DNA from 4 places in the Bradyrhizobium sp. S3.2.6 genome. Region 1 is predicted to be linked to each of the others. Evidence: predicted binding sites of a transcription regulator. Region 1 holds the regulator's gene; each other region holds the start of a gene.
What was found. The regulator LexA, encoded in region 1, represses DNA repair genes until DNA is damaged. The targets are predictions, from matches to a motif close to TGTTCNNNNTGTGTTCNG.

Region 2: ABID58_RS13465 (ribonuclease T2 family protein) is a predicted target of LexA. The motif match lies at 4,753-4,770, and genes of this name have one in related genera.
Region 3: uvrA (excinuclease ABC subunit UvrA) is a predicted target of LexA. The motif match lies at 4,595-4,612, and genes of this name have one in related genera.
Region 4: ABID58_RS24065 (DUF3072 domain-containing protein) is a predicted target of LexA. The motif match lies at 2,318-2,335, and genes of this name have one in related genera.

The regions. Positions count from the first base shown of each region.
Region 1 is NZ_JBEPOS010000028.1:74,002-81,084, reverse strand. It holds gene ABID58_RS32945 (ComEC/Rec2 family competence protein) at 1-268, shown strand, start outside; gene ABID58_RS32940 (hypothetical protein) at 279-710, opposite strand; gene ABID58_RS32935 (hypothetical protein) at 904-1,158, opposite strand; gene lexA (transcriptional repressor LexA) at 1,337-2,038, opposite strand; gene ABID58_RS32925 (molybdopterin molybdotransferase MoeA) at 2,215-3,426, opposite strand; gene ABID58_RS32920 (helix-turn-helix transcriptional regulator) at 3,530-4,657, opposite strand; gene ABID58_RS32915 (YadA-like family protein) at 4,970-6,301, shown strand; gene ABID58_RS32910 (hypothetical protein) at 6,345-6,914, shown strand; gene ABID58_RS32905 (hypothetical protein) at 6,944-7,083, shown strand, end outside.
Region 2 is NZ_JBEPOS010000005.1:258,386-265,468, forward strand. It holds gene uvrC (excinuclease ABC subunit UvrC) at 1-1,656, opposite strand, end outside; gene ABID58_RS13450 (outer membrane protein) at 1,908-2,531, shown strand; gene ABID58_RS13455 (cold-shock protein) at 2,618-2,833, opposite strand; gene ABID58_RS13460 (23S rRNA (adenine(2030)-N(6))-methyltransferase RlmJ) at 3,086-3,952, opposite strand; gene ABID58_RS13465 (ribonuclease T2 family protein) at 4,006-4,707, opposite strand; gene ABID58_RS13470 (hypothetical protein) at 4,827-5,291, opposite strand; gene ABID58_RS13475 (hypothetical protein) at 5,474-5,767, shown strand; gene ABID58_RS13480 (DUF3617 domain-containing protein) at 5,821-6,351, shown strand; gene ABID58_RS13485 (ATP-binding protein) at 6,369-7,083, opposite strand, start outside.
Region 3 is NZ_JBEPOS010000012.1:29,590-36,672, forward strand. It holds gene ABID58_RS21145 (HAD-IA family hydrolase) at 1-471, opposite strand, end outside; gene ABID58_RS21150 (DUF433 domain-containing protein) at 570-797, shown strand; gene ABID58_RS21155 (DUF5615 family PIN-like protein) at 799-1,134, shown strand; gene ABID58_RS21160 (hypothetical protein) at 1,141-1,464, opposite strand; gene uvrA (excinuclease ABC subunit UvrA) at 1,514-4,498, opposite strand; gene ABID58_RS21170 (outer membrane protein) at 4,767-5,456, opposite strand; gene ABID58_RS21175 (outer membrane protein) at 5,694-6,461, opposite strand; gene ABID58_RS21180 (single-stranded DNA-binding protein) at 6,896-7,083, shown strand, end outside.
Region 4 is NZ_JBEPOS010000015.1:24,002-31,084, forward strand. It holds gene ABID58_RS24045 (sensor histidine kinase) at 1-1,029, shown strand, start outside; gene ABID58_RS24050 (hypothetical protein) at 1,026-1,331, opposite strand; gene ABID58_RS24055 (hypothetical protein) at 1,390-1,659, shown strand; gene ABID58_RS24060 (hypothetical protein) at 1,756-1,986, shown strand; gene ABID58_RS24065 (DUF3072 domain-containing protein) at 2,372-2,566, shown strand; gene ABID58_RS24070 (DUF6496 domain-containing protein) at 2,650-2,904, shown strand; gene ABID58_RS24075 (hypothetical protein) at 2,917-3,279, opposite strand; gene ABID58_RS24080 (Do family serine endopeptidase) at 3,566-5,107, opposite strand; gene ABID58_RS24085 (hypothetical protein) at 5,303-5,515, opposite strand; partial or broken gene ABID58_RS24090 (hypothetical protein) at 5,626-5,850, opposite strand; gene rpe (ribulose-phosphate 3-epimerase) at 5,950-6,687, opposite strand; gene cbbX (CbbX protein) at 6,684-7,083, opposite strand, start outside.

The DNA.
Region 1 (7,083 bases):
ACTGGTGGTGACGGCAAGGCCCGCGCCGCCGGATTGTGGTGCGATGGTGGTCGATCGGCCACGTCTCGTGCGTCAGGGCGCGCTGGCGCTGACGCCGCGTGGCGACGGCTTTGCGATTCAGGCGGTAAAGGCGAGGGGCGCAAACCGCCCCTGGTCGCCGGCGGCGGCCGGCGATGGAGATTTCGAACAGACCCTCATGCCGCGGTCGGCAGCTCCGCGCTCCAAAGACGCAACGCCGTCTGACGCCGACCTGCAGGCCGATGACTGAGATCGACGGCTTAGCCGATCGGCAGGCGCGGGGACGTGGAGCGGCTGTCGGCGACCTGCGGCTTGTGCTCGCGCTCGCCGAGCGGCTGGGTCACGGGCAGTTGCAGCACGGTTGCGCGCTGGCCTTCGACCAGTTGCGTCACCAGGACGTATTTGCCGTCGGGGAATTCGATCGCGTCGTGATGGCGGTCGGGAATATGCGGATCGACCTTGCCGAACTTGCCGACGCGCGAGTTGATGGTGCGCGTCCAGATCCAGCGATTGTCGTAGCGGACGTTGTCGGCGAAGGCGAGCTCCGTTCCCGGTAGCAGGCAAACCGCGACGGACATGTCGGCTTCGGAGGCGAAGCCGCGCGTCGAGGTGCCGCGGAACGTTGTCGTGACGATCGTCTCGCCAACTTCTGCGGGACGCGTCGCGACGGCATGCAGGCTATAGTCACACATCGGGTGCTCCTCAATCAGGATAGAGCACCCGCGCCTCTGTCTCGGAGGCGCAGGCCCCTATCAGAGTGGAAGCTCATCTTATGCTTGTTTGTGGGCAAATCTGCGGCTCGCATCAGCAGAGCGCGATCACATTATCTTTTTCAAATGCACGAGGAACAAAGCCTGCTCCCGCGCATTCGGTGAGCGCGTTGCTTCAGCGGCCGGCTGGCGCTGACCAGCCCGAATATTGCCAAGCCGGCTGCGCGACGGCGTTACGGGCATTGCGGAATTGCTCGGTCGTTGCGCGCGGTGCTTTGCGAGCGTGGTGCTGCGGCTGCGCAGCCAAGGCTTGCGAGCCCAAGGCTTGCGAGCCCAAGGCTTGCGACCCCAAGGCTTGCGACACTAAGGCCTGCGACGCTGATACTGCGATCAGCGTCATCGTGACGGTGCTCAAAATGATCTTGCGCATGTTGGTCTCCTCGGTCTGGCAAAGGCCCTGCGAAGCAATGCGTGCTTCGTTGCGGCGTGCCGAGGATGTAGCGCTGGAGAAGGGGCCGGATAATCTGTGCAAAACCAGAAAGACTACCCAGCCGGAGCGGACAATCGTCCGCTCCAATCGTTGATTGCGCTCGCCGATAGCGACGCGATCAGTACTTCCGGTACAGCCCGATCAGCTTGCCCTGGATCTTGACCCGGTTGGGCGGCAGGATGCGAACCTCATAGGCCGCGTTGGCCGGCTCGAGCGCGATCGAGGCGCCGCGACGGCGGAAACGCTTGAGTGTCGCTTCCTCGTCGTCGATCAGGGCGACCACGATGTCGCCGGTATCGGCGCTCTCGTTGCGCTGGATCAGCGCCATGTCGCCATCGAGAATGCCGGCCTCCACCATGGAGTCGCCGCGCACTTCGAGCGCGTAGTGCTCGCCCGAGCCGAGCATGTCGGGCGGGACGCTGATGGTGTGGCTGCGGGTTTGCAAAGCCTCGATCGGCGTGCCGGCCGCGATCCGGCCCATCACGGGCACTGCGACTGGACGCTCACCCTCGTCGGCCGGCAGGCTCGACGCCGGGCGCACCTTGCCGAGATTGCCCTCGATGACGCTCGGCGTGAAGCCGCGGCGGCTGCCAGCGGCGGCCTGGAGTTCGGGCAGCTTGATCACCTCGATGGCGCGGGCGCGGTTGGGCAGGCGGCGGATGAAGCCGCGCTCCTCGAGCGCAGTGATCAGGCGATGGATGCCTGATTTCGAGCGCAGATCGAGCGCATCCTTCATCTCGTCGAAGGAGGGCGGCACGCCGCTTTCCTTCAGGCGTTCACTGATGAACCGCAGGAGCTCGTACTGTTTGCGCGTTAACATCTCGACCAAAATCCCCCGGTTGATGTCGTTCGATTCCGAGACGCTGAAGTCAGCAATAAGCCGCTACACGCTCGAAACAAATCATGAACGGACACTATATGTTCGATACATGTTCCGCAACTGCTTAATTTACCGTGAACGCGGCAAAGTTCGCGGAACGGTTGCGAACGCCGCGCTCAAACGAGCAGTCGCAGCACCTCGCAGGGCGCTCCCGCTTCGGCCCTCGGCGCGAACGGGGCGCGCACGAGAAGTGCCTGTGCCGCAGCGAGATTCGCAAGCAGCGAGGAGTCCTGGTGATTGACGGGAAGGGCGATCAGCGTGCCGTCATCACGCACATCCAGGCGGGCGCGCAGATAGTCCTCGCGCTGGTCATTGGCGCCGACGTCGCGGCCGAGCACGGCGCGTTCGCGGCGGTGATGAACCATCGAACGGCCCGACAACGCACGAATCAGCGGCACCATGAACAGGAAGGCGCAAACGTAGGATGACACGGGATTGCCGGGCAGGCCGATTACGCGCATCGCCCCGAGCTGCCCGTTCATCATCGGCTTGCCCGGCCGCATCGCGATTTTCCAGAACGCCATCGAGGTGCCTTCGTCGCGGAGCGCCTGCTGCACCAGATCGTGGTCGCCGACCGAAGCGCCGCCCGTCGTGATCAGGATGTCGGCGCCGGATTCGCGCGCGCGGCGGATGCCGGCGGTGGTGGCGGCAAGCGTGTCGGCGGCAATCCCAAGGTCGATGGTGTCGGCCCCCTCGCTGCGAGCGAGCGCATGCAGGGCGTAGCCGTTGGAATAAACGATCTGGCCATGACCAGGCGTCGTGCCCGGCATCACCAGCTCGTCGCCGGTGGCAAGAATCGCGACCTTCGGACGGCGGCTGACCGCCAATTGCGGGTGGTTCATGCCGGCGGCGAGCGCGAGGTCGCGCTCGGTCAGCCGCGCGCCTTTGCGCAGCAGCACGTCACCCTCGCGGAAGTCGATGCCGGCAGGGCGGATGTGCCGCCCGGCGATGGCGGCCTCCTTGATCGCGATGCGCTTGCCGTCGGCGACGGTGTCCTCCTGGATCACGACCGCATCGGCGCCGTCGGGAACGACACCGCCGGTGAAGATTCGTACGGCTTCGCCGGCGCCGACAGTTCCTGCAAACGGACGGCCGGCAGCGACCTCGCCAATGACGTTGAGCTGCGCATCGACCCTGGCGGCGTCGGCCGCGCGGACGGCATAGCCGTCCATCGCGGACATCGCCAGCGGCGGCTGCGTCCTGCGCGATGCGACGTCGCGCGCGAGCACGCGGTGGAAGGCCGCATCGAGCGCGACCGATTCCTCGGGCAGCGGGTCCGCACCGGCGAGCACGGCAGCGAGCGCATCGGAAACCGGCATGAGGGCCACGGCTGAAAGCTCCTGCTTGGCAACGCGACAATCTGGTCGCGGCCAGCGTTCTAGCCGACTGGGGCCGTTGAGGCAAAACGGATGTGCATACGCACGGATGCAGCTATTTCTGGAGCAAAAGCCGCACCAGCTCGGCCTGTCGCCCCACGCCGGTCTTGTCGAAGATCTTCGACAGATGGCTGCGCGCGGTTCCGTCCGCGATGCCGAGCCGTTCGGCCGTGGCTTTGCGGCCGCCGCCCTTGACGATCTCGAGCGCGAAGGCCGCTTCGGCACGGGTCAGGCCGTAACGCGCGCGTAGGGCGTCGAGTCTTGATCTCGCGTCCGGCTCGGGGTCGGTGATCAGCACCATCGCACTCGATCGCCAGCCGGAGGCGAGCGACACCGAGCTCTCCGCCCAATCGCTGCCGACCGGCGTTACCTGCACGTGCAGCGGCATGCGGCCGGGAAGCCGCCGCAGGCTCATCTCTCCTCCGATGCGATCGGGATTATCGATGCTGCACGAGCCGACCAGCGTTTGCAGACAACGGCTATCGTCGCTGTTGATGGCGCTCAGCGCGCCCGCCTCGATCACGATGCTATCGGCGGCGTCGAGCCATTCGCGCGCGCGACGATTGACGAAGATCGGGCGCGCCTGGGCGTCTGCGAGAACGAAGCCCTGATCGAGCCCGTCGAGGCCTGCCAGCGCAGCGCGGCCGGTGATGTCGAGCTGGTGGGTACGGCGCTGGATCGCAACGGCGCGTACGAGATGCTGCGCCAATGTCGCAAACAGCCGCCGTGCCTTGTCGTCATACGGAGGCAAATCGGAGGGCCGGTGGCTGGTCAGAATGCCTGTGGCGTTGTGATCGACCAGCAGATTCGTCGTCAACGGTTCGGTGTCGAAACCGCCCGGCTGCCACCATTCGTTGTAGAAATCGCTGCGGGTGAACTCATCGCGTGTGATGAAGTCGCCGATGGTGAAGACCTCGCCGGGCGTCCGGCCGATGCCAAGCGGCAACAGGGGATTGCGCGGGGCCCAGCCGAGTAGCTCTTGCACGCGGTCGGGGTCGATGCGTGGCGACAGCAGGCTGGAGAGGCCGCTTGCGGGATCAAAGACGCCGAACAGGGTACGGCCGCCGATGGCGTCGTCGATGCGCGTCAGCACATGTTCCCAGCGGCTTCCGTCGAGCGCAACCTCGTAGATGGCGCCGATGAGGTCCAATACGGATTCGTTGGAAATATCGTCCGTACCCAAGACAAATGCCTCAAAATGCAATGAGGCATCTCAGCGCAGCGTCACGGAACGAGCAAGAGCAGAAAAGCGGCAGTCGTGCCGATGTTGCCGCAAAGCCGCACCCCATTGGCATTCCCGACGCAATCATCGACGCATCCGACAAACGTCAGATGCCTCCATGTCCGGGCTTTGCAACATTTCCGAAAGGACATCATTCCTGCGATTCAGGGGACGGGGGCGAAAGTGTCGATTTCCGCAATCCATCGGGGTCGCAAGACCTTCATTCCGGTGATCCGGAGCCTGTCTCGCAAAGCCGGCTTGCTGGCAAGCAGCATGCTCACCAGCGTGGGCGTGCTTGGCGCCGGAGTGGCGCTATATCCCTCGGCAGCTCTTTCTGCCGACTACGCCGCCGGCGGCGGCGTGATCAACGCGCCCAGCGGCAACGCGACAGCGGTTGGCAGCGGCGCGACCACGACCGGCAACTTTGCGACAGCCTATGGTGCGGGCAGCATCGCGAACGGCACGTTCGCGACCGCGACTGGACCGGGCAGCACCGCAAACGGAACCAACGCGACCGCGACTGGAGCGTCCAGCCTCGCGGACGGCACCTATGCGACGGCGACGGGACAAAACAGCGTAGCGAACGGGACCTCGGCGACGGCGACGGGTACCTTCAGCGCCGCCGTTGGAACCCTCGCGACCGCAACCGGAGAGCAAAGCCGCGCAGACGGGACCAACGCGACCGCGACTGGACAGTTCAGCCTCGCCAACGGCACCTATGCAACGGCGACGGGACAAGCCAGCAACGCAAACGGGACCAACGCGACGGCGACAGGACAAGGCAGCGTCGCGAACGGCGTGGACGCGACCGCGACCGGTAGTCTAAGCAAGGCGAATGGCTTTGACGCAACGGCAACAGGGATTCAAAGTGCTGCGAATGGCACCTTCGCGACTGCGACGGGCGCCCAGAGCGTCGCCCACGGCGACAACGCGACCGCGACCGGCCAAGACAGTTTCGCAAATGGCGATTTCGCAACCGCGACTGGTCAAGGCAGCATCGCCAATGGCTTGACAGCCAGTGCGTTCGGCCAGGGTAGCAACGCGACCGGCGACGCCACCACCGCGATTGGCCAAGCCAGCACCGCCAGCGCCACCGGCGCGACTGCGATCGGTGCGGGCGCCACGGCTACCTTCGCCAATTCGACTGCGATCGGCGCGGGCGCGACGACATCGGCGCCCAATCAGGTCTCGATCGGCACCAGCACGAACACCTATCGCATGTCCGGCCTCACCTCGGCCGCGAGCCTTGCCGCACAATCCGGCCCGACGCAGGTGGTTACAACGGATGCCGCCGGGCATCTGGCCGCCGCAAGCTTCAGCGGAGCCGATATTTCCACGCTGCAGTCCAACGTCTCCACGTTGCAGACGCAAATGCGGCAGGCGTTCGAGGGCACCGCGATCGCCATTGCCATGGGCGGCTCGGCACTGCCATCGGACAAGCGGTTTGCGGTCTCCACCAATTGGGGCACGTTCCGCGGGCAGAACGCCATGAGCTTGGGCGCCCAGATGCGCCTCAACCAGTATGTCGTGCTCAACGGCGGCGTCGCGGCCGGGTTCGCGCAAGGCGGCGTCGGTGGACGCGCCGGAGTGACGGTTGCGTGGTGACGGCGGCGTGTTGAGCGGAAAGCAACGGGGGTGGCGGGCTTTGATGCTTGCGGCTGCGCTGACGGCGGCGGCCGCCGCCGCCGGCCATGCGGAAACGCCCCCGCCGGCGCCAAAACCCGCGCAGATCGACCGCAACGGCGTGCTGATGCTGGTCCGCTCTTCGCTGCTCGCACTCGACCACGCCAACAAGACCGGCAACTACACCGTGCTGCGCGATATCGGCGCGCCCGGTTTCCAAGTCAACTCGGCTGCGCGGCTGGGCGAGATTTTCGCCAAGCTGCGCAACGACAATCTCGATCTCTCGGGTGTCGCCGTTATCGATCCGCAGCTCAACCTGCTGCCGCAGATCGAGGCCAACGGATTGATGCATTTGGCCGGCTTCTTTCCGTCGGTCCCGAACCAGGTCAATTTCGACCTGGCCTTCGCGCCGGTGAACGGACAGTGGCGGTTGTTCGGGATCTCGGTCTCGATTGGACAGAGCGGGCCGGCAGCGCCGACCCCGCCCGAGCCGCGTGTTGAGCAAAAGCAGACCCCGACAAATGCCAGCAAGCAGCCTGCGGCGGTCGCAAAGTCCGCACCGGCGACCAAGCCGCCGGAGAACGCCTCGAAATAGACGCAGCAACTCGGCCAGACGAGCGAGAAATGTTACCCGACGAAGCGCTGAAATCGATGAAAGTGATGTTTGCGACGCCTTGCTACATCTCGGCCGTCAGCATGCACTACGTCACCAGCATTTTCGAGCTGACCCATCACTGCAACCGGTTCGGGCTGCAATGCATTCT
Region 2 (7,083 bases), on a different contig from region 1:
GCCGCGGCCGCCGTCGATGATCACGAGATCGGGCCATTGCGGGAAATCGTCGTCCTTGACCTTGGCAGGGCTCTCTTCGGGCGGGCTGATCAGGCGCTTGAAGCGGCGCTCCAGCACCTCGCGCATCATGCCGTAATCGTCGCCGGGCGTGAGCCCTTCGGACTTGATGTTGAACTTGCGGTACTGGTTCTTCACAAAACCGTCCGGGCCGGCGACGATCATGGCGCCGACAGCGTTGGTGCCCTGGATGTGGCTGTTGTCGTAAACCTCGATGCGCTTGGGCGCATGCGGCAGGCTCAGCGTCGTGGCCATGGCGTCGAGCAGGCGGCTTTGGGTCGCAGTATCCGCGAGCTTGCGGCCGAGCGCTTCGCGCGCATTGGTCAGCGCGTGGGTGACGAGCTCCTTCTTCTCGCCGCGCTTGGGCGTGGTGACCTCGATCTTGTGGCCGGCCTTGATCGACAGCGCGTTGGCGAGCAGGTCGCTCTCCTCGATGTCATGCGAGAGCAGGATGGTCTTCGGCGGCGGCTTGTCGTCGTAGAATTGTGCGAGGAAGGACCCCAGCACTTCCTCCGGCGTAAAGGTCTTCTCTGCGCGCGGGAAATAGGCGCGGTTGCCCCAGTTCTGGCCGGTGCGGAAGAAGAACACCTCGACGCAGGAGAAGCCGCCTTCCTGGTGGATGGCGAACACGTCGGCTTCCTCCACCGTGCGTGGATTGATGCCCTGCTGCGACTGGATCGCCGACAGCGCGGCGAGGCGGTCACGATAGAGCGCCGCGCTCTCGAATTCGAGCTCGCCGGAAGCCTTCTCCATCTCGCCTGCGAGCTCCTGCTTCACCGCCTGGCTCTTGCCGGACAGGAAGTCGGTCGCCTCGCGCACCAGCGTCGTATAGCCTCCGAAGTCGATCTCGCGGGTGCAGGGTCCGGCGCAACGGCGGATCTGGTAGAGCAGGCAGGGCCGCGAGCGGCTCTCGAAGAAGGAATCCGTGCAGGAGCGGATCAGGAATGCGCGCTGCAAGGCCGTGATGGTGCGGTTGACGGCGCCGGCGGAGGCGAACGGGCCGAAATAGCGCCCGGGCCGGGTCTGCGCCCCGCGGTGCTTCAGGATCTGCGGCGCCCAATGGTCGCCGGTGATCAGAATATAGGGAAACGATTTGTCGTCGCGCAGCTGCACGTTGAAGCGCGGCCGCAGCTGCTTGATGAGGTTGGCTTCCAGCAGCAGCGCCTCGGTCTCGGTCGTGGTCGAGACGATCTCCACGGTCACCGTGGCCGCGATCATGCGCAGGATGCGCGCCGGCAGCGGGGCACCCTGGCGGGCGTAGTTGGACAGGCGCTTTTTGACGTTCTTGGCCTTGCCGACATAGAGCACGTCGGCATTCGCGCTGAGCATGCGATAGACACCGGGCGAGGTCGGCGCGAGCCGGACCGCGCGCTCGATCGCCTCGTGACCGGTCGCCAGCGGCTCCTCGCCGATCGCGCCGCTCTCTTCCAGAATGTCGGGCAGCCGTGCATCGTCCTCGTCGTCGCCGCCCATGGTGGCGGGATCGAGGTCGGGCGGCGCCGTCTCCTGGGGCTGTTGGAGCGGGGCGTCGGCGGTCGCAACTCGCGGCGATTTGCGCGCGCGTGCGTCGTCCGGATCGTCGGTGGAATCGTGAACCATGGTGCGAATTTAGGCGCTGGGGGAGCCGATTTGAAGTTCCGGCCGTGCCGCACGCACAGAATGGCAGCGCAGCTCCCGGTAACGCTTCCTTAAGTCTGTTAACAGCGCGGTAACGGGTCTTAACAGCCCTTTAACTTAAAACTCTCGATAAATCTTACGCGAAAAAGTGGTGGTTCCGTAACCATGCGGTCTGGCCTTGCGCGGCGGTGCGGGCCTCGCACCCGGTTGCGGCAGTTGCGTTGGAGTGTGTGATGAAGGGGCTCGTTGTGGGCGCAGCCGCGTTGGTTGCAGCCGGCTGGGCGGCTTCGGCAGGGGCCGCCGATCTCAGTTACGGGCAGCGTGCGCCCTATACGGTCAATCAGCCGCTCAATGGCTACAGCTGGGCCGGCCCGTACCTCGGCGCCAATCTCGGCTATGAATGGGGCTCGGTGAGCAACACGCCCGTGAAGCCCTCCGGCTTCGTCGGCGGCGTGCAGGCCGGCTACAATTTCCAGAACGGCCCGTGGGTGTTCGGTGTCGAGGGCGACATCCAGGCCGCAGGCGCCGACGACACTTTTGCACCGTGGAAGTTCTCCAATCCCTGGTTCGGCACACTGCGTGGTCGCGCCGGCTATGCCTTCAGCAACATCCTGTTCTACGGCACCGCCGGCCTCGCCTTCGGCGAGCTGCGCGCGCAGACCTTCGGCTGGACGGAATCGCACACCACCGCCGGCTGGACCGCCGGCGTCGGCGCGGAAGTCGGCTTCGCGCCGAATTGGAGCGCGAAGCTCGAATATCTCTACATCGATCTGTCGTCGAGCCAGTTCGCAATTACAGGCGTGTCAAACGGCTATAGCGCCAGCGTTGTTCGCGCAGGCGTGAACTATCACTTCTGATAGCCAAATAAGAAAATACCGGACTACAGCCTCCCGGCCGCTCGCGGCCGGGACTTTTTTGCGCCAGGCTTCTTGGGGCAGGTTCGCTACGAAAGGATCACGAGATTGACCGCCTTCGGCCCCTTCCCCTTCTTGTCCGGTTCGACTTCGAATGTGATACGCTGTCCTTCGGCAAGGTCCTTCAGTCCCGCCCGCTCAACCGCGGTGATGTGAACGAAGACATCGCGACCGCCGTCGTCCGGCTTGATGAAGCCGTAGCCGCGCTCGCCGTTGAAGAACTTAACCGTTCCCGTATTGGCCATCGGGAAACTCCCCCTCATTGCTCCTCCGTCGCAACGCAGACGCGCGTCGCGACATGACCGGGCATCACGTAGCCCGGGAGAGCTGGCCATCCTTGGGCAGACCCTTCGGTCCGACTGGATCTTTGTTAGGCCTTCACTCCGCCGCAACCATTCGCGGAAGCGGAACGTAAAGCCAGTCACGCCAACAGCATAATACGGTTCTTTGCAGATTGACTACCGCTACTGCATCTTTTTCCCAAGAATGGCGGCGCTTTAGGGGTAAGGCTTTGGTACTTCCAATCGGAATCTGGCAGCGCCGCCTTGGCCGAGCGGCATTTCCAGCTCGGGCAGGATCGTCTTGAGCTCGCCCTGCAGCGTATAGGGCGGATTGACGATCAACAGCCCGGCGGACGTGAGAGGTGCGCCGTCCATCTGCGGCGCGGCGCTGAATTCGAGCCGCAGACATTTTCCCGGAGTCTTTGCTGCAGCCGCGGTCCGCGCCACCAGTTGCGCCAGCGCGTCGGTGGCGCGCCGGCTCTTGGCGGGATACCAGATTACATAGATACCGGTTGGCCATTTCGCATAAGCGGTGGAGAAGGCCTCGCCCAGTCTCTCGAGCTCGTCTTTGGTCTCAAACGGCGGGTCGATCAGCACGAGCCCGCGCCGCTCCTTCGGCGGCACGAACGCGGGCAGCGCCATCCAGCCGTCGAGATCGACCACGCGGGCCTGTTCGTCCCGCCGCAACACGCCGATCAGCGCCTTGCGTGCCTTCGGCTCGAGCTCGCAGGCCACAAGGCGATCTTGCGGCCGCATCAGGCCGCGCGCGATCAAGGGCGAGCCCGGATAGGCCTTGAGCTCGCCCTTCGGATTGAAGGCGCGGACGATGTCCATGTACGGCTTGGTCAGCGCGACGGTCTCGTTCGAAAGGCGCGCCTGCATCAGCCGCGCGATCCCCGTCAGCCACTCGCCGCTGCGGCGGGCCTCGTCGCTGTCGAGATCATAGAGGCCGGCACCCGCATGGGTGTCGATGACGCGGAAGGCGGCCGGCTTGTCCTGCAAATAGGTCAGGATGCGCGCCAGCACGATGTGCTTGATGACATCGGCGAAGTTGCCGGCGTGAAAGGCGTGGCGATAGTTCATGCAAGAGCACTACGCCACGCGATGGCTTGAGCAAAGAGGCACGACAGCCTGAACTACCCACCCCTGATCGGCGGCATCGTCACCTGGTCGCGGCGGCAGGCGCGGCGGTCGAGTTCTTCGCAGGCGCGGAACTGCAAATCCTTGCTGAGGCAGATGCGGACCTCGGAGAGCCGGGTGCGGTTGCAGGTGACCGAGACGGCTGCGTTGCTCAGGCCCGGATTGGCCTTGACGAAGGCTTCTTCCACCTCGCCCGGCGCCACGGTCTTGGCCTGCGACAAATCGAGATATTCGGCCGGAATCTTGATCGCGGCGCGCGCCCTGCGGATCGTCTCGAAGTAGTTGCGGTCGGTCAGCCCCGAGCAGGTGCCGTGCTTGTCCCATTCGTTGAAGATCAGCCCCGGCGCCGGCATCAGATCGAGCATCGAGGAGACGATGTTGCGGTTCAGCCGCGGCGACGGCCGCTGGCAATATTCCGGAAAGCCGTTCTCATATTGCGGCCACAGCCCGTGCACCACGAAGGAATAAGGCCGTCCCTCGCACTGGATATTCGAGCGCCCCCCGCCGCGGCCGCGCTCGGCCGCTTCCTCACAGAAGGACGGTGACCAGGATAGCGACAGCACATAGAAATCGAATTCGCCCGGCGCGTTCTGCCGTTTGTCCTGCGCCTTCGCGCCGCCGGCCAGCGCGATCAGCCCCGCGGCAAGGGTCAATGAGATCACAAGGCGGGAGAGCGAATGCAATCTAAAATGAAACATGGCGACGTCCCTCAACTAGACTGTGCAATAAGCCTAGCAGGCAACAAGAACATTTCAAGAACAAAATTCAGGCGGCCGTCGATCGGCGGCTGGATCGGTTCGAATCAGGGATCTTCGACTTAAGGCTTGGCGGCGCGGCAGGCCGGATTGTAGGCCCAGTTGCGATCGAGCCCGACCACGCACCATTCCACGCCCTGGCCGTAACCGGCAAAGCCGCCGTCCTCGACGATCGAGAAGTGCACCCTGCGCATCTTGCCGTCGTTGAGCATGGCCTCGCCGGTGCAGTAGCGGCGCGGAATGTTGTCGGACGCCCAAGGCCGGAACGCGGTCTCGTGAACGGCCGAAAAGCCCTCGATCTTCAAAGGCGAATTCCAGAACGAGCTTTCCTTCTCCCAGAACTGGTTCGCGATCGTCGGCAGTGCCTTCTCGCAATCGGCGACGTTGCCGTCATAACGGGGCCCGCTCAGCCAGAAATTCAGCTCCAGCGGATTGGCGGCCCTTGCCTCACCGAGCGACAGCGCTCCGAACATGAGGCCGAGAACGGCGGCAAGGCGAAGCGATTTCAGGGAGGTTGAGGCGCGCATGGGCAATCCAGACAGCATGATCCGCGAAGGCAGGACGGTGACGCGAAGGGCGGGAGAGGTCAAGTGCAGCGCGGCAACACTCGGCCACGAGTTGACCATAAGGTCGCAGCCAACGGCCTATCCGTTCTTTTCACCGGCGGTCCGGCACCGTAAAGTGCTGCCAGCCAATCGGAGTGACGGGAATGCGAATCATTGCGGCCGCGGGCCTTCTTGCCTTGGGGATCATGGCGAGCCAGTCGGCGCGCGCCGACATCCTTCCGGTGCCGCCCTTCAAGGGCAACGACACCGGCGGTATCATCGCCTATTCCATGGCGACGCAGACCGATGCGCGCCAGGTCGCGGTGGATCATTGTGCGCGCTACGGCAAGGTGGTGAAATTCCTCGCCGTGCAGGCCTACGAGGGCGGCTACCTCTCCTTTGCCTGCCGCTGGGTGCCTTATGGCGCCGCCGATCGTCCGATCCGCACGCTCTACTGACTCGTTTCGGGACGCCAGAGGTTGCGCACGACATCTCAGCCGGAGTCCCTCGCATGACGCGCAAGCTTGCTTTGCTCGGATCAGTCGCTTGTCTCGGGTTGTCGGCGGTTAGCGCCTCGGCCGACGATTTGCCGGTACGCAAGGCCGGTCTCTGGGAATTGAAGATGGTCAGGACCGGCTCGGCGATGCCGGAAATGACCATGCAGCACTGCACCGACGAGGCTGTCGACAAGCAGATGAACAGCAACATCTCGCCGATGGCCAAGCAGGCCTGCTCCAGGCAGGACGTCAAGAAGACCGCGACCGGCTATGTCAGCGATTCCGAGTGCAGCGTCGCCGGCATGTCCACGACTTCGCACGCCGAGATCACCGGCGATTTCAATTCGGCCTACACGGTGAAGACCTCGTCGCATGCGCAAGGTGGCGCGGTCGGCGCCGCGGGGCGTGACTCCACCATGACGCTCGAAGCGAAATGGCTCGGCGCCTGCAAGCCGGACCAGAAGCCCGGCGACATCGTGATGCCCGGCGGCTTCAAGATGAACGTCCGCGATGTCGATAAGCTGAAAGCGCTGCTGCCGAAGTAGGCGGGGGGCTGCTGCAGCTACACCGGAATCCGCACGCTCGCCCTTAATCCGCCCATCGGGCTGTCGCCGAGCGTGATGTCGCCGCCATGCGAGCGGGCAATGTCGCGGGCGATGGCTAGGCCTAAGCCCGTGCCGCCTTCGTCCTGGTTGCGGGCGTTGTCGAGCCGCAGGAACGGCTTGAACACTTCCTCGCGCAGATGGACGGGAATGCCGGGGCCGTCGTCGTCGACGGTCACGGTGAGGTAGCGGTGATCGCGCTGGCCGGAGATGGCGATCGCCTTGCCGTAGCGCGCCGCATTGGTGACGAGATTGGCGAGGCAGCGCTTGAACGAGGCCGGCTTCACCGTCACCACGGGCAGGCCGCTGAATGTCACGGTCGCGATGTGGCCGTGGCGTTCGGCATCGCTGCGCAGCTCCTCGAGTGCCTGGGCCATGTCGGTCGGCTGCGACTGCTCGCCGGAATCGCCGCGGGCGAACGCAAGGTAATCCTCAAGCATCATCGACATCTCGTCGACGTCCTTGCGCATGCCCTCCATCTCGGGGCTGTCGCCGATCAGCGCCAGCTCGAGCTTGAAGCGGGTGAGGATGGTGCGCAGGTCGTGGCTGACGCCGGCAAGCATCGCGGTGCGCTGCTCCATCGCACGTTCGATGCGCGACTTCATCTCGAGGAAGGCGCCCGCCGCGCGCCGCACCTCGCGCGCGCCGCGCGGCCTGAAGTTCGGCGCCTCGCGG
Region 3 (7,083 bases), on a different contig from region 1:
AATCGAAATGACCTTGCCCGGCTCTATGCCCACGTGCCGGATGACACGGCGGAATTTTGCGGGCTTGCCGAACAGCGAAGCCGCGCAGTCGAAATGTGAGAACAGCGTGGCTGCCTCGCCAAGCTTCGCCCGCGCATTGACCTCACTATCCGACGTCACCAGCGCGAGCTGCACGCCATTCTCGGTCAGCGTCCGCAGCATCGCCTCGGCCCCCGCAAACAGCGAAATCTCCGCCGTCGCTTCGCCCTTCAGCCGCCGCGCATAGCGCGCGATCGCAGGCAGCTTCCATAGGGGCACCTCGAGCCGGCTGAGGATCTCGCGAGTCGACGCGTGCCGCAGCCCCTCGACATCTTCATCCCTGACACGCCGAAAGCCGAAGCGGTCGGCGACGTCGTTGATGGTGCGCAGGAACCACGGGAAGCTGTCGACGAGCGTGCCGTCGAGGTCGAAGATGGCGAGGGAGTAGGGCATGGGGGGAGGGAGGTGCTTGGCAGACTGGCATCGCGCTCGCTGGTGACGCACTGACAGATGCAATCGGAGATACTATATCGATTGTATAGAGGTGACAGATGTCGGAGCTACTGGCAAGAATTACGGTCAATCCGGAGCGGATGCACGGACGCCCGTGCATTCGCGATCTGCGCATCACTGTTGCCGACGTTCTGGGATTGTTGTCGGCTGGACAGTCGCGTGAGAGCATCCTCGAGGATTATCCGTATCTGGAAGAGGCGGATATCGACGCAGTGCTCGCCTATGCTGCGCGTCAGGTTGATCACCCGATCATAGCGGCCAAATAGCTTGCCTTACCTGATCGTCGCTCAGCTTCCCCCTGCACTCGCGGAAGCCATGCGTCGCGCCGGGTACGATGCGGCTCATGTGGCCGAGTTCGGGTTGGCAAACGCGACCGACGGGACAATCTGGAACGAAGCCGTTTCTCGATCGGCCGTTCTCGTGACCAAGGACCGCGACTTCTCACTTTTACGTGCAGCAAAAAAGCAGGGACCGGTCGTGCTGTGGGTCCGGGGCGGCAACATCGACAATCGCGCCTTGTTCCGTCAGTTTCTGAGCGCCATGCCGCAAATTGGTGAAGCGGTTGAACGGGGTGAGGCAGTCACTGAATTCGTCGGCAGTTAGCAAGGCTCACCGCTGCTTGCGGACGTGAACATTGATGTCGAGATCGATATTGCCAACGCAGGTCTGAGTCGTGCGGTGGGAGCCGCCTTCGTGCCAGCGACCATTGCGCGCCCGAGCGTCGCTGACATTGGCCAGTTTCAGGCATCGCCATTGAGGCAGCGGACCCCCGCTCTCGCCGGCGAACTGCCAAGCCAGCACGGCCTCCTCGCCGCGTTTGTCGGTGCCGATGATATGCGGGCAGAGCTCGCGATGGCGGCCCTCGTAGACGCAGGTGACCTGCTGTTCAGTGAGAATGGCGTTGCGAAAGAGCGTATAGGTTCGGCTCGGCATGGAGATCACTCCACGGTAGCTTGATTCCGGTTGTCGAAAGCGACGGAGACTACTCCGCCGCCTCGCTCGTGCTCCGCCGCTTCGGCTTCCGCGCCTTCTTCAGCACCGGCTCCAAAAATTTCCCTGTGTAGCTCCGCGGTGCCTTCGCAATGTCCTCCGGTGGGCCCCAAGCCACGATCTCGCCGCCGCCGTCGCCGCCTTCGGGGCCGAGGTCGATGACCCAGTCGGCGGTCTTGATGACTTCGAGATTGTGCTCGATGACGACGACCGTGTTGCCCTGCGCGACCAGCTCGTGCAGCACCTCCAGCAGCTTCTTGACGTCGTGGAAGTGCAGGCCGGTGGTGGGCTCGTCGAGGATGTAGAGCGTACGGCCGGTGGCGCGCTTGGACAGCTCCTTTGCCAGCTTGACGCGCTGGGCTTCGCCGCCGGACAGCGTGGTGGCCTGCTGGCCGACATGGATGTAGTCGAGGCCGACCCGGTGCAGGGTCTGGAAGGTCTCGCGCACGCGCGGCACCGCCTTGAAGAACTCGGCCGCTTCCTCGACGGTCATGTCGAGCACGTCGGCGATGCTCTTGCCCTTGAACAGGACCTCCAGCGTCTCGCGGTTGTAGCGTTTGCCCTTGCAGACGTCGCAGGTGACGTAGACGTCGGGCAGGAAGTGCATCTCGATCTTGATGACGCCGTCGCCCTGGCACGCTTCGCAGCGACCGCCCTTGACGTTGAAGGAGAAGCGGCCGGGCTCGTAGCCACGCGCCTTGGATTCGGGCAGGCCGGCGAACCACTCGCGGATCGGTGTGAAGGCGCCGGTATAGGTCGCCGGATTCGAGCGCGGGGTGCGGCCGATCGGCGACTGGTCGATGTCGATGATCTTGTCGATATGCTCGAGGCCCTCGATGCGATCATGCGGCGCGGCGCCTTCGCTGGCGTTGTTCAGCTTGCGCGCGATGGCCTTGTAGAGCGTGTCGATCAGCAGCGTCGACTTGCCGCCGCCGGAGACGCCGGTGACCGCGGTGAACAGGCCAAGCGGAATCTCGGCCGTGACGTTCTTCAGGTTATTGCCGCGCGCATTCACCACCTTGATGGTGCGGCGATGGTTCGGCGGACGCCGCTCCGGCACCTCGACCTCGAGCTCGCCGGTGAGGTATTTGCCGGTGAGTGATTTCGGGTTACGCATGATCTCGGCGGGCGTGCCTTCGGCGATGATGTGGCCGCCATGCATGCCGGCGCCGGGGCCGATGTCGAGCACGTGGTCGGCGAGCAGGATCGCGTCCTCGTCATGCTCGACGACGATCACGGTGTTGCCGAGGTCGCGGAGCCGCTTGAGCGTGTCGAGCAGACGGGCGTTGTCGCGCTGGTGCAGGCCGATCGAGGGCTCGTCCAGCACGTAGAGCACGCCCGTCAGCCCCGAGCCGATCTGCGAGGCGAGGCGGATGCGCTGGCTCTCGCCGCCGGACAGCGTGCCGGAGGCGCGGGAGAGGGTGAGGTAGTTGAGGCCGACGTCGAGCAGGAAGGTGAGGCGCTCGCGGATCTCCTTGAGGATGCGGCCGGCGATCTCGTTCTGCTGCGCGTTCAGCGCCTCAGGCACCGTCTCGAACCAGGCGCCGGCGCCCTTGACCGACAGCTCCGAGATCTCGCCGATATGCTTGCCGCCGAGCTTGACGCAAAGCGCCTCGGGCTTCAGCCGGAAACCGGTGCAGGCGCCGCAGGGCACATCGTGGAAATATTTCGAGAGCTCCTCGCGGGCCCACTCGCTCTCCGTTTCGCGATAGCGGCGGTTGATGTTGGTGATGACGCCTTCGAACGGCTTCTTGGTGTCGTAGGAACGGACGCCGTCCTCGTAGGAGAACTTGATCTCGTCCTCGCCGGAGCCATGGAGGATCGCGTTCTGCGTCTTCTTCGGCAGATCCTTCCATTTGGCGGTCAGCGTGAACTTGTAGTGCTTGCCGAGCGCGGTCAGCGTCTGCGTGTAGTAGGGCGACGACGATTTGGCCCAGGGCGCGATCGCGCCCTTGCCAATCGCGAGCTCCTTGTCGGGGATGACGAGGTCCTCGTCGACATGCTGCTCGACGCCGAGGCCGCCGCAGGCCGGGCAGGCGCCGTAGGGATTGTTGAACGAGAACAGGCGCGGCTCGATCTCGGGAATGGTGAAACCGGAGACGGGGCAGGCGAATTTTTCGGAGAACAGGATGCGCTCGGGCCCACTCTTGTCGTGGATCTTTGCGGTCTTCTTTTTTTCTTTCTCTTCGGCAGGCGCGGCAGCAGCCGGTGTATCGGCATACTCGACCACGGCAAGGCCCTCGGCGAGCTTCAGCGCGGTCTCAAAACTTTCGGCGAGGCGCTGGCCGATGTCGGCGCGCACCACGATGCGGTCGACCACGACGTCGATGTCGTGCGGGAATTTCTTGTCGAGAACAGGCGCTTCCGCAAGCTCGTAGAAGGTGCCGTCGATCTTGACGCGCTGAAAGCCCTTCTTGAGCCATTCGGCGAGCTCCTTGCGGTACTCGCCCTTGCGGCCGCGCACGACCGGCGCGAGCAGATAGAGGCGGGTGCCTTCGGGCAGCGCCAGCACGCGGTCGACCATCTGCGAGACGGTCTGGCTCTCGATCGGAAGTCCGGTGGCGGGCGAATAGGGCACGCCGACGCGGGCCCAGAGCAGGCGCATGTAGTCGTAGATCTCGGTCACCGTGCCGACGGTCGAGCGCGGGTTCTTCGACGTCGTCTTCTGCTCGATCGAGATCGCTGGTGACAGGCCGTCGATCTGGTCGACGTCAGGCTTCTGCATCATCTCCAGGAACTGGCGGGCATAGGCCGAGAGCGACTCGACATAGCGGCGCTGGCCTTCCGCGTAGATGGTGTCGAAGGCGAGCGAGGACTTGCCGGAGCCGGAGAGGCCGGTGAACACCACAAGCTTGTCGCGGGGAATCTCGACGTCGATGTTCTTGAGGTTGTGCTCGCGCGCGCCACGGATCGTAATTGCGCGCAGACTCGAGCCCGCGGTCTGCTGTTGGCGCTTCGCCTTGATCACTTCATCCATCCGAGTTGCCCTCAAGGAATCCCAAAGGTGCGCGATCGCGCCGACCTAAAAGGCGCGCTTCGCCCGGAACCGGGATCGGCGCCGATGGGTATGCCGGCGAACGTAGGAAGAACGGAGACGGATTTCCAGTGGGACTTGCGAATCGTCAACGGATTGTTGGCGTGCTGGCGGGACTTGGCAGTAGGAGCTCGGCCAGAACGCCCCGCGAAAAACAAAAAGGCCGGCGCAAGGCCGGCCTTTCGTGACGATGTGACGTCGGTGGCGAAGATCAGTACTTCGCGACCACCGGGCCATTGAAGTGATAGTTCACGCCGACCTGCACGGTGTGGAAGTTGAGCGTGCCGGTGGGCAGGGTGCCCGAGAAGTAGCTCTCGCCGCCGAGGCTGCGATAGAGGTACTCGCCCTTGACCGACCACTGCGGCGCGAAGAAGGCTTCGACACCGGCGCCGACGGTCCAGCCGGAGTGCCACTTGCTGTCCGACGCGGTCAGGCCGAGTGCGGAGAGGGTGATCTTGTTGTCGATCCAGGCGTAGCCGCCCGTGCCGTAGAACAGGACGTTATTGACGGCGTAGCCGATGCGGCCGCGAACGGTGCCCATCGCGTCGGTCTTCGAGCTGGCGGTCGCGGTCACGACGCCGAAGCCGGGGACGAGGGTCGCGCCGGTCGCCGTAGCGCTGACGTCAGCCCAGGCGCCATCAGCCTCGATACCGAACACGACGTTGCCGGTCTGCCAGTTGTAGCCGGCGGTGCCGCCAACGAAGCCACCCTTCATCTTCGGGTCACCAGAGGCGGCTTCCCAAGCGCCGCCACCGACGATACCGAGGTAGAAGCCGGTCCAGTTGTAGACCGAGGCCACGGCGACCGGAGCCTTGGTGTAGGGCCGAGCCGCCAGATCGGCAGCCGAAGCGGCGCCAGTGAGGGCGAGCAGACAGGCCGAAGCCAACAAAATCTTCTTCATATTCAACAATCCCAGTCCCAGTTTCTGTTTTGGGCTTCCGTGCGTCGGAAGCAGCATCGGACGCTGTTGTCCAACTTGGGTCGGCTTACATCATTGAAGCCGCAAGTTGTGTCTCTCAAAAGTCACAACAGATGCAAAATGTAATTGCCGCTGACCTATAGTTCCCTCCGGGGGAACTCGCAGCAAAAAAGGCCGGCGCGAGGCCGGCCTTCCATCTCCCAATGAAATCAGGGGATATCAGTATTTTGCGATGATCGGGCCGCCAAAGCGATAGTTCAGGCGGACAAGACCCATATCCACATTCTGGCTGATGCGGTCGGTCTGGAATGCAATGCCCCCAGGTGCATTGAGGGTAAGCGTCCGATTGCCCAGGAAGATGTGGTCGTACTCGACGCCCACCGACCAGTTCTGGGCGAAGCCGAACTCCAGGCCGGCGCCGACCGTGCCGCCCCAGCGGGTATCGCTGGTGGACGCGAGCAGAGCGCCAGCGCCGACGAAGCCGGGCGCGGTGTAGACGTTGAACTTGTCGGCGACCACGGCACCGCCGCCCTTCACGTAGAACAGCACATTGTTCCAGGCATAGCCGACCTGACCCGTGAACAGGCCGAAGGCGTCGATCTTCGAGCGGTTGCGCTGGGCCGGGAAGAGAACGCTGACATTGTCGCCGGAGAAGTCGGCCCAGTTGCCCTGGCCTTCGAGGCCGAACACCCAGTTGGCGGATTGCCAGCGATAGCCGACCTGGCCGCCGACCGTGCCGCCGGTGGCGTTGTGGCAACCCTCCCCGCCCACGAGCGCGCCGCCGCCGAAGACAACGCTGTCCCAGCATTTGTGGCTCGAGCCGCCACCGCCGTTGATGCCGATGTAGAAGCCGCTCCAGTCGTAGATGGCGGCGGCCACCGGCGGCGGCGCCTTGGTGTAGGGACGCGCCGCAAGATCCGCTGCACTCGCCGGTGCAGACAGGCCGAACGCAACGATACCAATTGTGCCAAACAGAATTTTCTTCATTGCAGTCTCCCCAGTGTCGTCCGCTTCAATAATCCCGAAGCGTTCAATCAGGCGCGACGCCCATAAGAACCAATTCCGAGGCAACCGTAGTGCAATCTGGAGGTCGAGTCCGTCGCCGGAATGCAACAGTCATGGGTCAATTGAAGTGCACCTAACTTGATGAATGTTAAGCGCTTTTCATGCCCTGACGGAACTCGGCAGGGTTCCAATTCATCGCACGATGAATAGCTGCCCCTGGGTAGCGGCGTGCGCGCGTGTTCGGGGTCAAATTCCGCAGGAACAAATCTGGAACAGATGCTCGGCTGATGCTATATGTGGGGATAACCAAGGGCGCGGCGGGTCGATCGGCGCTCGTAAGCGTATAGGGTCGGCCCAACAGGCGGCAGTGCGGGCGCGCCTTTTAAATTCAGCGGCATTCGGAGTGGAGAGCGGCGATGGCGGGAAGCGTCAACAAGGTCATTCTGGTCGGAAATCTCGGCAAGGATCCGGAAATCCGCCGCACCCAGGACGGGCGGCCGATCGCGAATTTGAGCATCGCCACCTCGGAGACCTGGCGCGACAAGAACAGCGGCGAGCGCAAGGAAAAGACCGAGTGGCATCGCGTCGTGATCTTCAATGAAGG
Region 4 (7,083 bases), on a different contig from region 1:
GCAAAACTGCGCGAAAGCGAAGAGCGGCGCAGCATGGCAATCGCCGCCGGCAAGATGGGATCCTGGGACTGGGACTGGGTCAACGGCGACTGGATGTGGGACGAAGGCCAGTACCGCATCTTTGGCGTGACACCGGAGACGTTCAACGTCACCTCGGCCAACATCCAGGCGCTGCTGCACCCGGATGACGTGGACCAGTTCGGCCAGGCGATTGCCGCGTTCGATACCGGCGCGCACGCCTATGAAGGAGAGTTCCGCGTCTGCCGGCCCGATGGTGATGTGCGCTGGTGCGTCGGCACGGCCGCCGCGACTATGGATCCGGGCGGTCGAGTCGTGCGGGTGAGCGGCGTCACAGTCGATATCACCGAACGCAAGCGCGCCGAGGAACGGCAGAACCTGCTGGCGCGCGAAGTCGATCACCGCGCCAAGAATGCGCTGGCTCTGGCACAGTCGATCGTGCGCCTCACCCGCGCCGACGAGGTCAAGGCTTACGTCAATGCCGTCGAGGGGCGCATCAATGCGCTCGCGCGCGTGCACACCATCCTGTCGCTGTCGAGCTGGCAGGGCGCCGAGCTCTCCAAGCTCATCGAGGAAGAGCTTGCGCCCTATTCGCTCGGCGGACAGATCAAGCTCGGGGGTCCCGAGGTGCAGTTGCTGCCGGCGACCGCCCAGACACTGGCGCTGGCGCTGCACGAGCTCTTCACCAATTCGGCCAAGTATGGCGCGCTCTCGACCCGGTCGGGGCGGCTCGCGATCGGCTGGCAGGCCGAGAACGATCTCCTCACCTTGACGTGGGACGAGACCGGAGGGCCGTTGGTCAGGACGCCGAAGTCGCGTGGCTTTGGCACAAGAAGCCTGCTGGCCAGTGTCGAATCCCAGCTCGGCGGACAGGCGCAGTTCGACTGGCGTCCAGAGGGCTTGTTGTGCCGCCTTGATGTGCCATTGACGCGCAAGAGCGCGGCAACATCGGCGGTGCAGGACAAGTTCGAGCCCAGCACCTCTCCCGAACTTCAGCGCGCGTCGGGTTAGCGCGACGCAGCGACCTTCAGCCGTAACATCGGCTGCGGTTCATCGGCGACACGCCCTTCGAGCCAGGCTTCCGTTCGCGCGAGATCGCGCAACGCCGTCGCGTAGCGGCGGGCGGCGCTGCGCTCCGCACCGCGCGGCAGCTTGCGTGCTTTGCGCAACATGTCGGCCGCCGCGTTACGGTAGGCCAGCGAGCGATAGAGAAAGACCACCTTGCCCATATCGAATGTTCCCGTGTTGATGGCGTTCATCTTCGCAAAGTCGGCATGAACGTCGGATGAAGCGGCAGATGACAATTCCTTCATGCGCATTGGAACCCGCGATTGCGGCACGCGTTTGCATGACAGATCGATCGGCAGTTCCATGCGCGCAAAAAAGTCGCCAAATAGGTCGCCAAGTCTGATCTCTCCCACCGGCGTCATCAAATTGATGACGCATGCGATGATGGGCGCTGCACTCGGTCTGGCCTTCACGCTCGCGCTCATTCTGGTCAATCCTGCGGTCGCAGAATTGCTGAACCACGGCGGCCGTGCGGCAGCCTTGGTCTTTGTCGGCACGATGGTGACGACGTTTGCCATCGGTGCCGCCCTGACGGGCGTCGTGCTCATCCTCAACGAGGACAAGGAATCTTGAAGCGCGCGTGAGGCGCAATGCGACGTATTGTTCGGAACTCCCGCGGCAAATAGCGGTTGGGTGCCTGCGTCAATTCAACTCAGGGAGTTCCCGCGCATGAACACGACCAAGCTCGCTCTCGCCGTGATGTTGGCAACCGGCCTCGCCGCCGCGCCCTTCGCCGCACAGGCCAAGTCACACAAGGCCAAGCATGAATCATCGACCTCGTCCTCGCAAACGACAGGCGCCAACACGAAGTCCAAGGGCAGCGACACCTCCGGTCAGGGCGGCTCTGACCAGGGCGGCACCATGACGAACAACAAGAGCGCCCCGGGCAACACCAAGTAAGCTCGCCAGAGAACAGGCTTCGCCAGAGCGGGGCCTGTTCTTGGATGATCGAACATCCTCTCAGGGCCACACGGTCGGTGCGTGGGTCAAAGCATCCCGGCCGGCCCGCCTCAAATCAACACCTTGCCACCGCCAGCGGCCTTCCATTCGCCGATCAACAGATTGATTTTCCGGCGCAGATCCATCTGTGCCTGCGCCCGCTCGGTGTAGTCGCATCGCGATCGACAAGATCGCGTACGGCCGCCTCGACATCGGCCATCTCCAGCCTCAAGGCACTGATTTTACGTCGAATTTCATTGATTCTGTTGTCCTTGACTAGTTAGAGGCTTGTTAGAACAAAATAAGAACATATAGTCAGACCATGAATTCAGAATGGAGAGCGGACATGCAGGTTCAGGGCAAATACGACGCCAAGGTTTTCCTCATGGAGCAGATGACCCGGGCGCAGGGGCTGCGACTGAAGCGGCTGAGTGAAGAGGCCTACCAACCCGCGCAATACGATCGCAGTCTGTCCTCTACCGAAGCCGCGCGCCGCATCCAGGTGCTGGAAGCGGAGATCGAGCTCGCGAACTCCTTCTAAGGCTCGCGGCCGGCGCCTTTGGAACGTTGGGTCAGCACTCCTGTTCTCTTCCGAGGCCAAGGGGAGGCCAAGGGAGAGAGTTGATGGCACGCAAGGCAAAGAAGCGCAGCTACTCACGCAGCGCCAGCAGTGATGTCGAGCGCCAGACGCGGCGTTACAAGAAGGGGACTGCGAAGAGCGGTCGCGGCGGACGCGTGAAGAGCCGCAAGCAGGCGATCGCGATCGGCCTCTCGGAAGCGCGCAAGAAGGGCAAGAAGGTCCCGAAGAAGGCTTCGAAACGGAAGGCGTCCAAGAAGACGACAAAGAAGAGCTCGAAGCGCAAATCCGCCAAGCGGTGACGCCGATCGGCGTCAGATCATGGTGCCGGGCATGAAGCAGCGGATCGAAACGCCGAACGCCGTCTTGACCGGCCAGACCATGGTGCGACCGGCGCGGTTCGGCTCGGTGATCACAGCTTCGTCGGGGACCTCGACCCATTCCCCATCAAGCCGGACTCGGTAGTGCCCGTTGTGCGAGTCCCAGTCAGGATCGGCCACGGCAACGCCGTCCGCGTCCGAACAGCATGGACCGAGATGGCTGCGCAGGCTGTCGAACCAGGGTTTTAGCGGCGAATCGGTGAAGCGGCCATCATCGCGCCCCATGGCACTTCCGGTCGACAGCAATAGAGGCGCCGCGAGCAGCGCAAGCTTCAGCGAGAGCTTCAATCGATCCATGTCGGCACCGATCAAATGCGAACCACCGGCCGGTTCCACAAAGCGGCCGGAGGTCCGAAGTTCCACTCCTGCAATTTGCCTCGGCGCCGTCATTGCCGCCAAAGCACAACACGCGATCTCAAAGTCTGACGAGTGAACGCGGCTTTTTCGGACGAACCCGTCATCATTGCTGCCGTTAACGAGAATGTTATCGGCGGCCTGTGGGTATCTCGGAAGGCGCGCACGAAAAAGGCGGCCCGCAGGCCGCCTTTTGAATTTGCCGTCGAGACCAAGAGGCGTGATCAGATCAGGCGAGCGGCACCGCGATGAACCGGGTCGCCTCCGCATTCTTCACCTGCAGCAGCACGCTGTTCTTGCCGGACGATTTGGCCTGCGCCAGCTCCGAGCGGACGTCGCCGACAGTGGCGACTGCCTTGCCGCCGACATTGAGGATGACGTCGCCGGTCTGGATGCCGCGCTGCGCCGCCGGTCCCTGCGGGTCGACCTCCGTGACCACGACGCCCTTCTGACCTGCGCCCTGGACGTCGCCAGCGGGCGCCAGGCTGAGGCCGAGGCGCGGCGTGCCGGGGGCCTGCTGCGTCTTGCCGTCGTCAGCGTTGCCGCTTCCTTGGGCCTGCCGCTCGGTAGGCAGTTCGCCGAGCGCCAGCGTCACCGTCTTGGTGTCGCCCTTGTGGACGACATCGAGCTTCACGGACGTGCCCGGCGCCAGCGTGGCGATGGTGCGGGCGAGATCGCGGGAGTCCTTGATCGCGGTGCCGTTGACGGCAGTGATGACATCGCCCGCCTCGATGCCGGCCTTCGCCGCCGGGCTGCCATCCTGCGGGTTATCGACGATTGCGCCGCGCGCCGCCTTCAGGCCGAGGCTGTCGGCGATCTCCGCCGTCACCGGTTGCACCTGCACACCGAGCCAGCCGCGGGTGACAGCACCCTTGTCCTTCAACTGCGCGACCACGAGCTTTGCAGTCGAGGACGGAATATCGAAGCCGATGCCGACCGAGCCGCCCGAGGGCGAGAAGATCGCGGTGTTCACGCCGATCACGTTGCCGTTCATGTCGAAGGCCGGACCGCCGGAGTTGCCCTTGTTGATGGGCGCATCGATCTGGATGAAGTCGTCATACGGACCGTTGCCGATGTCGCGGCCGCTGGCCGAGACGATGCCGGCCGTCACGGTGCCGCCGAGGCCGAAGGGATTGCCAACAGCAACCACCCAGTCGCCGATCCGCGGCTTCTGGTCGGAGAATTTCACGAACGGAAAGTCCTTTTTGCCCTCGACCTTGATCAGCGCGAGATCGGTCTTCGGATCGGTGCCGACCACTTTCGCGGTGTAGATCGTGCCGTCGTCCGTCGTCACCTGCACCGACTGTGCATGGTCGACGACGTGGTTGTTGGTCACGGCATAGCCGTCGGCCGAGATGAAGAAGCCTGAGCCCTCGCCCGTGACCACCTGGTGACGTTGGCGCGGCATGCCGTTCATGCCGCCCGGAAAGCCGAACTGCCGCGAGAACTGGTCGAACGGAGAATCCTCATCCGAATCCATCCGGTTCTGTTGCAGCATCGCGCTCTTGTCGTTGTCCTGGTCGATCTTCACGCGCACCGAGATGACGGCGGGCTTGACCTTGCTGACGAGGTCGCCGAAGCCCGGCGGCGTCGCGGCGCTTTCAGCTGCCTGCGCAGGCGCAATCAGGGAGTTCACGCCGAACGGCGTCGAAGCGGGAGACGCAGCCAGCACGGCCACGCCAAGTGCGGCCACGGTGCCAAGCAGCGCAAGCCGGCGCGGCTTCAGAATTGTACGGCTCTTGGTGGTGTCGGAATTGACGCGATCGATCATGTTGAAATGTCCATGTTGGGTAAGTCGCCTTGCACCCAACATGGACATCGTCACCTTACGGCGTCCCGTCCACGCGATTAAATCTTGGCAAAGAAAGTGCGGCCGGCGGCCGCAAGCCAGATTCTCGAAACGGACGTCGCGCTGCGCAATGAAAGCCCGGCGAGCAGCCCGTTGAGGAATTGCAGTTAGAGCGCTCTAAGCCGCGGCGGGGCGCTCCCATGCCGCAGCTGCAATGGCGTCGTCTTCGCGTTGCGCATTGCACGCGTCGAAATGCGCCTTCAGCGCGATCTCGGCAAGATATTCGAAATGTTCGGCCTGGCCGAGCAGCTGCCAGTTCTGGAGCGGCCGATAGGCCGCCTGCTGGCGACAGAGGGACGCCAGCGCGCGGTAGCGACGTACGTTCTCCATGAGACCCTCCCTCGCATTCACACAGGCTTATTACCCTGATTTGCGTCAGGCCGATGGCGGTTATGCAAAACATTTCTTGCGCCCACGGCCCGCTTAACCTGGGTTAATTTTCAGAAAACCTGCAGACGCCCATTGGTTCCTATCGGGCGAACCGAGCCTGGAAGCTGCGATGGGTTCAAGGCGTAGCGGCGGCGTTCGACGTTGATGCCGATCAGATCGCAATACTGTTCGATCGGTTCGGGCCGCCCGATGAGATAGCCCTGCATCTCCCCACAGCCCTCGTGTTCCAGGAGGGCACGCTGCGCCTCCGTCTCCACCCCTTCCGCGACCACCGGCGCGACACAGCGCGGAGGCGGCATTGGCGAGCAGCTTCCGCGGCGAGCCTCCGTAAGACCCAGGGAACACGTCGCGGTTGCGCGCAGCGCCTCCGTAATCTACCGGATGCGCCCGCCTTCTCCTGCACGCATCGGCAGCGCGGAATGATCCTGCAGTTTCGGAACCCGGGCGGCTTCCGCGGCAACGCGAATGGCCGCGATGTTGGCGGCATAATCGGCATTGCTCTTGCCGCGGAAAACCGCGGAACCCGCCACGAGCGTATCCGCGCCGGCCTCGGCAACCGCAGCGGCATTGTCCCGCGTGACGCCACCATCGACCTCGAGACGGATCGGCCGCTCGCCGATCATGCTTCGAATGCGCCTGATCTTCTCGAGCTGGGATTCGAGGAAAGACTGGCCGCCGAAGCCAGGGTTGACCGTCATCACCAGCACAAGATCTAGACGATCGAGCACATATTCGATCGCGCTCTCGGGCGTCGCCGGACACAGGCTGACGCCTGCCTTCTTGCCGAGTGCGCGGATCGCCTGGAGCGAACGGTCGAGATGCGGGCCCGCCTCGGCATGGACGGTGATGACATCGGCCCCCGCCTTCGCGAACGCCTCCAGATAGGGATCGACAGGCGCGATCATCAGATGCACGTCAAAGACCTTCTTCGTCGCCGGACGGATCGCCTTGATGACATCTGCGCCAAAGCTGATATTCGGCACGAAGTGGCCGTCCATGACGTCGCAGTGGATCCAGTCGGCGCCGGCCGCATCGATCGCTGCGATCTCCTCGCCGAGGCGCGCGAAATCCGCCGCAAGGATCGAGGGGGCGATAATGATCTCCCTGGTCATGTCTTTGCACTCCGCGCATCTGCCCCGCCGCTGAAGACACGGCTCGCCAGGACGTCGATGGGATCGATCGTCTCGAGAGCGGCAACGTCGAGCATGCGGTCGAGATCCGACACCAGGCGATCGGCCTGCCGCAGGCGAATGCGATCGACGGCGTTGCGGATCGAGCGCGCATTGGAGAAGAACGGCTGGGTCCGGCGCAACGCGATGTACTTCTCGAAGGCCTCGCGCGCAGCCACCGAGAGGCGGTAGCCGCGCTCCCTCAGCATCAGCTCGGCGATGACCAGCAGCTCGGCTTCCGCATAATCCGGAAATTCGATGTGATGGGCGATGCGCGAGCGGAAGCCGGGATTGGAGGCGAAGAAGCTCGTCATGCGCTCGCCATAGCCGGCGAGGATC